3 regions of the Enterobacter sp. 3U4 genome follow, and region 2 is predicted to be linked to each of the others. Evidence: riboswitches for the same ligand, from Rfam matches in the RefSeq annotation. Region 2 holds a riboswitch; each other region holds the start of a gene.
What was found. A riboswitch is a leader RNA that binds a small molecule or an ion and turns the genes downstream of it on or off. The one in region 2 is predicted to bind thiamine pyrophosphate.

Region 1 (3,277 bases), 580 kb from region 2:
GCCGCCGTGCGCCAAATGCTGGTTTCCCATCTCGGACGCAGTTTTCGTCAGGGCCGACACATCCTGCGGGTGCTCTACTATCGCCCAATGAAAAATCTGTTGCCCGGCACGGCCTTACGCCGCTCAGAAACCCACATGGCCCGACAAATCTTCAGCGGCCTGACGCGGATAAATGAGGAAAATGGGGAACTAGAAGCGGATATCGCGCACCACTGGCAGCAGCTTTCCCCGCACCACTGGCGCTTTTTCTTACGCCCCGGCATCCACTTTCACCATGGCCGCGAGCTTGAGATGCACGACGTCATCGCCTCTCTGGAACGCGCCCGCAAGCTCCCGCTCTACTCGCATATATCGCGCGTCCACTCCCCCACGGCCTGGACGCTGGATATTGAACTGTCGCAGCAGGACAAGTGGCTTCCCTGGCTTCTGGGCTATGTACCGTCGATGATTTTGCCCGGCGAGTGGGAATCGATGAACAATTTTGCCAGCCTGCCGATTGGCACCGGGCCCTACTCCGTGTCCCGCAATAACAGCAACCAGCTGAAAATCCGCGCGTTCGATGACTACTTTGGCTACCGGGCGCTGATCGACGAAGTGAACGTGTGGGTATTGCCGGATCTCAATGAAGACCTGAGCTGCGGGCTGACGCTGGAAGGCCCCACCACGGGAGAAAAAGCCGTGGAGAGTCGCCTGGAGGAGGGATGTTACTATCTCCTCTTTGACCGCCGCACCCACCGTGGGGCAAACCAGGCCGTCCGCAAGTGGATCAGCCACGTGTTGTCCCCTTCCAATCTGATCTACCATGCGGAAGCGCAGTACCAGACATACTGGTTCCCGGCCTACGGCCTGCTTCCGCGCTGGCACCACGCCCGCCCAACGCGCTGCGACAAACCCGCGGGGCTGGAGTCCATCACCCTGACTTACTACCGCGAGCATGTCGAGCATCGTTTTATCGCGCGGATCATGACCCGACTGCTGGCAGCCGAGGGGGTCAAGTTAGAGGTCAGGGAAGTGGACTATGACGAATGGCATCAGGGTGAGCTTACCAGCGATATCTGGCTGAACAGCGCCAACTTCACCCTGCCGCTCGATTTTTCATTATTCTCACACCTGTATGAAGTCCCGCTGATCCAGCACTGCATCGACCGGGACTGGCAGCAGGATGCCGCCCAGTGGCGTGCGGGAGAAATGAATCTTGCCGTGTGGTGCCAGCAGCTGCTGGCCGAGCAGGCAATCGTCCCGCTGATCCACCACTGGCTGATGATCCAGGGCCAGCGCAGCATGCGCGGTCTGCGGATGAATACCCTGGGCTGGTTTGATTTTAAATCCGCCTGGTTTGCGCCCCCGGAGCCATAACGCTTTCGTAATATTCACCAAATCATTACAATAGCGCCGTTCTCAACGGGGTGCTGCATCACAGATGTGCGCTGAGATAATACCCGTCGAACCTGATCCGGATAACGCCGGCGAAGGGATTTGAGGCTGTCGCTCAAAATCCTTTGCCACTCAACCCTGAGGTGCAAAGTGTTAAAAAAAGTTCTCCCCCTGCTGGCGCTGTTCGCGCTGCCTGCTTTTGCCAAACCCGTCCTGACGGTCTACACCTACGACTCGTTCTCCGCCGACTGGGGCCCTGGCCCGGTCGTCAAAAAAGCCTTTGAAGCTGACTGCAACTGCGAGCTGAAGTTCGTGGCGCTGGAAGATGGCGTTTCGCTGCTCAACCGCCTGCGCATGGAAGGAAAAAACAGCAAGGCCGACGTCGTGCTCGGGCTGGATAACAACCTGCTGGAAGCCGCCTCGCAAACCAAACTGTTTGCCAAAAGCGGCGTAGCGGCAGATGCCGTTAACGTGCCGGGCGGCTGGAAGAACGACACTTTTGTGCCGTTCGACTATGGCTACTTTGCTTTTGTTTACGACAAAAACAAGCTGAAAACCCCGCCGAAGAGCCTGAAAGAGCTGGTGGAAAGTGACCAGAAGTGGCGCGTGATTTATGAAGATCCGCGGACCAGCACGCCGGGCCTGGGCCTGCTGCTGTGGATGCAAAAGGTCTACGGGGATAAGGCGCCGGAAGCGTGGCAGAAGCTGGCCGCCAAAACCGTCACCGTGACCAAAGGCTGGAGCGAAGCCTATGGCCTGTTCCTCAAAGGTGAAAGCGACCTGGTGCTGAGCTACACCACCTCCCCGGCTTACCACATTATCGCCGAGAAGAAAGACAACTATGCTGCCGCAGATTTTGCGGAAGGGCACTATCTGCAGGTAGAAGTGGCGGCGCGTACCGCTGCCAGCAAACAGCCCGAACTGGCCGAGAAGTTCCTGAAATTTATGGTTTCACCGGCATTCCAGAACGCGATTCCCGCAGGCAACTGGATGTATCCGGTCACTAACGTTGCGCTGCCTGCAGGTTTTGAACAGTTGACCAAACCGAAAACCTCGCTGGAGTTTACGCCGCAACAGGTCGCCGCGCAGCGTGCCGCATGGGTAAGTGAATGGCAACGCGCCGTCAGCCGTTAATTCCCGGCGGGTTACTGCCCGGGCTGCTCGCCGCCGTCGTAATGGTGGCAGTCAGCCTGGGGGCTTTTCTTGCATTGTGGTTTAACGCGCCAGAGAGCGACCTGCTCGCCCTCTGGCACGACAGCTACCTTTGGCACGTCATTCGGTTCTCTTTCTGGCAGGCGTTTCTTTCTGCCCTGATGTCGGTGATCCCGGCTATTTTTTTGGCACGCGCGCTGTATCGGCGGCGTTTCCCCGGCAGGCAGGCCCTGCTGCGCCTGTGCGCCATGACGCTGATACTGCCCGTGCTGGTAGCGGTATTTGGCATTCTGAGCGTTTACGGTCGCCAGGGCTGGCTGGCATCGCTGTTCGCCGAGCTTGGTCTGGAATGGTCATTCTCGCCTTACGGACTGCAGGGCATTCTGCTGGCGCACGTCTTTTTCAATATGCCGATGGCAACGCGCCTCTTTTTGCAGGCGCTGGAGAACATTCCCGGCGAGCAGCGCCAGGTTGCCGCCCAGCTCGGCATGCGCGGCGTGTCGTTCTTCCGCTTTGTTGAATGGCCGTGGCTGCGCCGCCAGCTTCCGCCCGTGGCGGCATTAATCTTCATGCTCTGCTTTGCCAGCTTTGCCACCGTGCTGTCGCTCGGCGGCGGGCCGCAGGCCACCACCATTGAGCTGGCGATTTACCAGGCGCTGAGTTACGACTACGATCCCGGTCGTGCCGCGCTGCTGGCGATGGTGCAGATGGCGTGCTGTCTTGCACTGGTGCTGTTGAGCCAGCGGCTGAG
Region 2 (3,277 bases):
GCCGAGGTGCTCTTTCGGCGTCACGTAGCAGAGCATGGCGCAGCCGAACCAGCCGATCATCGCCGCCCCAATGCCTGACGTGAAGTGGTCATAGCCCGGCGCAATATCAGTGGTCAACGGCCCCAGGGTATAGAACGGCGCTTCGTGGCAGTGCTCCAGCTCCTCGGTCATGTTGCGGCGGATCATCTGCATCGGCACGTGTCCCGGACCTTCAATCATCACCTGCACGTCATACTCCCAGGCGATTTTGGTCAGTTCGCCCAGCGTGTGCAGCTCGGCAAACTGCGCTTCGTCGTTGGCGTCACGAATAGAGCCCGGACGCAGACCGTCGCCCAGCGACAGGGAGACGTCATAGGCGGCGCAGATTTCGCAGATCTCGCGGAAGTGCTCGTAAAGGAAGTTTTCCTGGTGATGGGAGAGGCACCACTTCGCCATGATGGAACCGCCGCGCGAGACGATGCCGGTCAGACGCTTCGCGGTCATCGGCACGTAGCGCAGCAGCACGCCCGCGTGAATGGTGAAGTAGTCCACGCCCTGCTCGGCCTGCTCCAGCAGCGTGTCGCGGAACGCTTCCCAGGTGAGGTCTTCGGCAATGCCGTTGACCTTCTCCAGCGCCTGATAAATCGGGACGGTGCCAATCGGTACCGGGCTGTTACGCAGGATCCATTCGCGGGTTTCGTGAATATAGCGGCCAGTGGAGAGGTCCATTACCGTGTCCGCGCCCCAGCGCGTGGACCAGACCAGCTTTTCCACCTCTTCTTCGATGGAGGAGGTCACGGCCGAGTTACCGATGTTCGCGTTGACCTTCACCAGGAAGTTGCGGCCGATAATCATCGGCTCGGATTCCGGGTGGTTAATGTTGGCGGGGATAATTGCGCGGCCGGCGGCCACTTCGTCGCGCACAAACTCCGGCGTGATGTTCTCCGGCAGGCGAGCGCCAAAGCCTTCACCCGGATGCTGATAGCGCAGCACTTCGCTACGAATGCGCTCGCGGCCCATATTTTCGCGGATGGCGATGAACTCCATCTCCGGCGTGACGATACCCTGGCGGGCGTAGTGCAGCTGGGTCACGCATTTGCCCGCTTTGGCGCGTTTTGGCGTCAGCAGGCCGTTAAAGCGCAGCTCGTCCAGACCGTCGTCGGCCAGGCGCTCTTTGGTGTACGCAGAGCTGCGCACGCTCAACTCTTCGCAGTCGTTACGCGCGTCAATCCACGGCTGGCGCAGCTTTGCCAGACCCTGCTGGACGTTGATCGTAACAGACGGGTCGCCATACGGGCCGGAGGTGTCATACACCGGTACGGCTTCGTTGTCTTCATACTGCGGATTCTCTTTGCTGCCGCCGATAAGCGTCGGGCTGAGCTGGATTTCGCGCATCGGGACGCGGATATCGGCCTGCGAGCCGGAAATGTAGATGCGTTTCGAGTTCGGGAAAGCGGTGCCTTCCAGGGTGTCGATGAAGTGTTGGGCCTGTGCGCGCTGTTCGCGGCGGGTCAGTTTTGCAGTAGACATAGCTCATTCCAAAAGTGAAGGACATGGCTTGTCAGACGACGGATGAAGCAAGAGAGGATCGCCCGGGGGGCGATACAACAGCAGTGTGACTCTTGTTCCCTTCGCAGGTATTAACCTGATCAGGTTCCGCGGATCCCGAATTAACGGTCTCAGCCCGGCTTTCGCTCTGGGCACTCCGACAAGAAAAATCCCCCTCGTGAGAGGGGCGAATGGTTGTAAATTACTCGTTAACGATTAAGAACTCAAGCAGGGCGCGCGACGTTCTCTTCGTTACTGATGTTCAAATCACTGTCCAGCACGAGGGCAATCAGCTTATCTTCCAGCGTGAATCGCTCTTCCAGAGCTTCACCGAGGTCGGATAGCGCCCGCTGGAACTCAAGATAGTTATCGTGATCGATGGCGTTCTCGAGCGCGGAATCATAGTAATCCATGATCTGCTGGGTGTTGGCTTCCAGCAGCGGATAGAGCTTGCTGGCCGCTAAATACGGTGTTGTCCCTTCCATTTCGCGGATAATACGTTCATAAATATTGAAATGGCCGTCGGACAGATAGTCGACCAGGCCCTGACAAAAATCATCCAGCGCTTTTTCGTTCAGCCGCATAAACGATTCTTTGCCAGGCTTAATGCCGACCAGATTGTAATAAGCCACGAGGAGATGCTTGCGCACATGTAGCCAGCGATCTACCAGTTTATTACTTCCTCTAACGCGCTCAGTCAGGCTTTCCAGCTGGTTTAACATGGTCGACTCCGCAAAGTGTAGGATTGAATCTGCTTATCCAGAATGTAACCACAATGCTAACAACATGTCAGTGAAGCGAAGGTAGTGCAATAGATATGGATCGTATTATTGAAAAATCAGATCTGGGTTGGTGGATCGTCAGCCACGAACAAAAATTATGGTTGCCCGGTGGAGAACTGCCCTACGGTACGGCGGAAACGTTCGATCTCGTTGGCCAGCCAGCGCTACAGATCGGCGAGTGGCAGGGTGAGCCCGTGTGGTTGATCCAACAGCCCCGCCGCCAGGATATGGGATCTGTGCGCCAGGTGCTGGATCTGGACGTGGGGCTGTTCCAGCTGGCGGGGCGCGGCGTGCAGCTGGCGGAGTTTTATCGCTCGCACAAATACTGCGGCTACTGCGGTCATACCATGCGCCCGAGCAAAACCGAGTGGGCGATGCTCTGCAGCCACTGCCGCGAACGCTACTATCCGCAGATTGCGCCGTGCATTATCGTCGCTATCCGCCGGGAGGATTCCATCCTGCTGGCGCAGCATACCCGTCATCGCAACGGCATTCACACCGTGCTGGCCGGCTTCGTCGAAGTGGGCGAAACGCTGGAACAGGCGGTGGCGCGCGAGGTGATGGAGGAGAGCGGAATCAAAGTGAAGAACCTGCGCTACGTCACCTCCCAGCCGTGGCCGTTCCCGCAGTCGCTGATGACGGCATTTATGGCCGAATACGACAGCGGTGAGATCGTGATTGACCAGAAAGAGCTGCTGGAAGCGAACTGGTATCGCTACGACGATTTACCGCTGTTACCTCCGCCAGGCACCGTGGCGCGTCGGCTGATAGAAGATACCGTGGCAATGTGTCGGGCCGAGTATGAGTAGTGTTACACTGAGGCCATGACGCTTAAGGAACTGCAAAAATGACCGAACTGAAGAACGATCGTTATCTGCGTGCGCTGCTGCGCCAGCCCGTTGATGTCACCCCGGTGTGGATGATGCGCCAGGCGGGACGCTATCTGCCAGAGTACAAAGCCACGCGCG
Region 3 (3,277 bases), 1.9 Mb from region 2:
CCATCTCTGTTTTCTCAGGCGTGGTGTTTCCTGCCAGTATACTGGCTTACCACCATGCATGAAAATGATGAACCGGCCCAATACCGTGACCGACTTCCAGAGTATCGGCTTTTGCCAGCGCCGCCGAGAGCCAGGCTTTCGCTTCGCGAACCGTATCGGCCCAGCTTTCATGCCGGGGACGCAGCGCCGCCAGCGCGGCCGAAAGCGTACAGCCCGTGCCGTGGGTATTTTTGGTCTGCACGCGCGGCGCGGTAAAGCGCACTTCGCCGTCGCGGGTAAAGAGCCAGTCCGGGCTTTCAGCGTCATCCAGATGCCCGCCCTTCATCAGCACCGCCCCACAGCCCATCGCCAGCAGCGCGTTCCCCTGCGCTTTCATCTCGCGTTCGGTTTGCGCGTGCGATGTGCCCAACAGCGCGGCGGCTTCCGGCAGATTGGGCGTGATGAGCGCCACCTGCGGCAGCAGCTTTGTACGCAGCGTCTCCACGGCAGAGGCGGAGAGCAGCGGATCGCCGCTTTTCGCCAGCATCACCGTATCCAGCACCACGTTTTGCACCTGATAGCGTTTAAGCCGCTCGGCCACCGCTTCCACAATATCCGTCTCGGCCAGCATGCCGATCTTAGTGGTATCGATGCGTACGTCGCTGAACACCGAATCCAGCTGCGCGGCAACAAAATCCGGCTCGATACGATAGACCGACTGCACGCCGCGCGTGTTTTGCGCCACCAGCGCGGTGATGACCGAGCAGCCGTACGCACCAAGGGCAGAGAACGTTTTCAGGTCGGCCTGGATGCCCGCGCCGCCGCTGGGGTCGGTGCCGGCAATGGTCAGGGCGTTAATTCGCTTCATGCTTGCTCCTCCAGCGTATAGAGCGCGTCGAGGAACGCGCTGGCAAAACTGCCCGGGCCACGCGACTGCGCAACGGCCACCGTTCCAGCCCGCTTCATCCATCCGCAGGCAGCAGCGATATTATCCAGCCGGTCGCCCGGCAGCGAGCAGCTCGCCGCGACGACGGCGGAGAGCGCGCACCCGGTGCCCACCACGCGTGTCATCAGCGGGTCACCGCCGGTTACCGTTCGGGTGCGTTGCCCGTCCGTGATGTAGTCCACCTCGCCGGTGACCACCACAATCGTATCGATCTGACGGGCCAGCGCCTGGGCAGCAGGCACCGCGCTGACGGCGGTATCGGTCGTATCGACGCCGCGCCCGCCTGCGCTCATCCCGGCGAGAGCCAAAATTTCGGAAGCATTGCCGCGAATGGCCGCCGGCTTCAGGGCAAGAATTTGATGGCAAAACCGGGTGCGGAACGCCAGGGCGCCCACGGCTACCGGGTCCAGCGTCCAGGGCTTGCCTGCCGCCACCGCGCTTTCAATCGCCCGACGCATCGACTGGGCGCGCGGCGCGGTCAGCGTGCCAACGTTAACCAGCAGCGCATCGGCTATCGGGGCAAACTGCTCGGCCTCTTCGGCCTCGATCACCATCGCCGGCGATGCGCCAAGCGCCAGCAAAACGTTGGCCGTAAAGGTCTGTACGACGTCATTGGTCATACAATGGGTAAGCGGAGAACGGGTGCGGAAGTGATGTAAAACGTGTAAATCGAGCAGGTCAGGCTGCATGGGTTCGCTCCTGCCTTGCGTGAAGAAGCGATGACCGGGAAGGCATCTGACTTCCCTACGCTGGCATTATCCAGATCAGGTAATACGGGTATTTCTCAGCCTTCACAAAGAAGGGCACCCCGAGTCAAAATACTTTTAAAACAGTGACTTATTAAAATCAATGTTCTTAATCAGTGTAACCGTGGCCACAGGCCAGGCGCAAGGGGTTTCGATTTATCACGACTGCGATCGCGTAATGAATCAGCCTAAACACTTTTTCGCTAGCATCTTCAACATAAATATTTTTTCCTGGTATATCCTGGAACAAAAATGACCTGAGTTTATTTTCATTCGAAGCAGAATAGAGATTCGATAATAATGAATCGGCAATAACCTATAAATTTACATAAACTGTTATGTGTATTTTTAATCTTTTTTCATCTAAACACATAAATATATTTAATGTATTGATATTTTATTTCCAATTTATCCCCCATTCACTGTAAACATATAAGTCATTGTATTATAAGATTAATAACTTCATCCCTTCTGGATCAACTCATTTAGCTATTACTGCTATTTGTGATTTAGATCAATAATCAAAACTACACATTCATAGATAGTTACTGCACGTTACGAAATAAGTTATCAAACCAAAATCTCAACGTTAATCGTGAATTAATTCAGATATAACAAGACGTTGTATCTTCCCGCCAGGATAGCGCCCTAACTTTTTTTATATTGATGATGAGAGCTTTAAAATGAAATGTTTAAATACATCAGCTGCCGCTGTTTTTGTATTTGGTATTGTGTTTTCTGGTGCAACATACGCAGCTACGATCGGCACTGATGATGTTGTAGATTCTTTGGGCTGGACTCAAACCCAAATCAATAAACAAAATGCAGATCGTGAAGAAGCAAATCGTGTTGATATTGGTACAAATCGTACTGATATTATCAACATGAAAGATGAGAATTTATTGCGTGATGATGCAATTAGAAGTGCAACTGATAAAGCAGATACAGCTCAAGCTGGCGTAAATGCTAACACTCAAGCTAACGCTATTCTTAATCAGAAAGTTAACGATAACGTGGCAGATCAGACAATTAATGATAATAAACAGAATGTTTTGATTGATAATGCCAATAATAAAGCAGACGCGGCTTTACAGGGCGTTACTACTAACGGACGAGCAATCACTGATACCAACACGAGAGTAAGTAAAGCTGAATCCGATGCTTTGCTTGCTGGTGCTAAAGCTGATACAGCGCTTACTGATGCTACCGGCGCTAAAGCCGCTGCCGATCATGCTGAAATCACCGCCACTAATGCGAACAACAAAGCCGATGCTAATACACAAGCGCTTGCAAGTAAGGTAGATAAAAGCATTTTCAACGCCGATCAGGATAGACAAGATCGCGCCCTCCAGGACGCCACTGACAAAGCGACTCAGGCATTTAATACGGGCGCTTATGCGCAATCTTTAGCTGTAGATGCACAAACTGTAGCCGCAGCGAATAAAGCTGCTGTTGCTAACGTTCAGTCACGCCAGCAAACACAAGAAGCGACGATTCAGAATCACAGCGCACAATTAGCGAACCATGAATCACGTATTACGTCGTTAGAGAATCAAAATAACGCTAAGTTCTCTGCTCTGGAAAATCAGCAGAATGAGGATCGCAA

Region 1: it holds a riboswitch for thiamine pyrophosphate, as region 2 does, so the genes downstream of both, thiB (thiamine ABC transporter substrate binding subunit) here and thiC (phosphomethylpyrimidine synthase ThiC) in region 2, are expected to answer to the same signal.
Region 3: it holds a riboswitch for thiamine pyrophosphate, as region 2 does, so the genes downstream of both, thiM (hydroxyethylthiazole kinase) here and thiC (phosphomethylpyrimidine synthase ThiC) in region 2, are expected to answer to the same signal.

The regions. Positions count from the first base shown of each region.
Region 1 is NZ_CP136665.1:3,224,438-3,227,714, forward strand. It holds gene sgrR (HTH-type transcriptional regulator SgrR) at 1-1,356, shown strand, start outside; TPP riboswitch at 1,393-1,493, shown strand; gene thiB (thiamine ABC transporter substrate binding subunit) at 1,525-2,508, shown strand; gene thiP (thiamine/thiamine pyrophosphate ABC transporter permease ThiP) at 2,484-3,277, shown strand, end outside.
Region 2 is NZ_CP136665.1:3,806,395-3,809,671, reverse strand. It holds gene thiC (phosphomethylpyrimidine synthase ThiC) at 1-1,509, opposite strand, end outside; TPP riboswitch at 1,589-1,697, opposite strand; gene rsd (sigma D regulator) at 1,752-2,249, opposite strand; gene nudC (NAD(+) diphosphatase) at 2,345-3,118, shown strand; gene hemE (uroporphyrinogen decarboxylase) at 3,157-3,277, shown strand, end outside.
Region 3 is NZ_CP136665.1:879,663-882,939, reverse strand. It holds gene RVY89_RS04160 (GntR family transcriptional regulator) at 1-4, opposite strand, end outside; gene thiD (bifunctional hydroxymethylpyrimidine kinase/phosphomethylpyrimidine kinase) at 47-847, opposite strand; gene thiM (hydroxyethylthiazole kinase) at 844-1,614, opposite strand; TPP riboswitch at 1,650-1,746, opposite strand; gene RVY89_RS04145 (YadA C-terminal domain-containing protein) at 2,355-3,277, shown strand, end outside.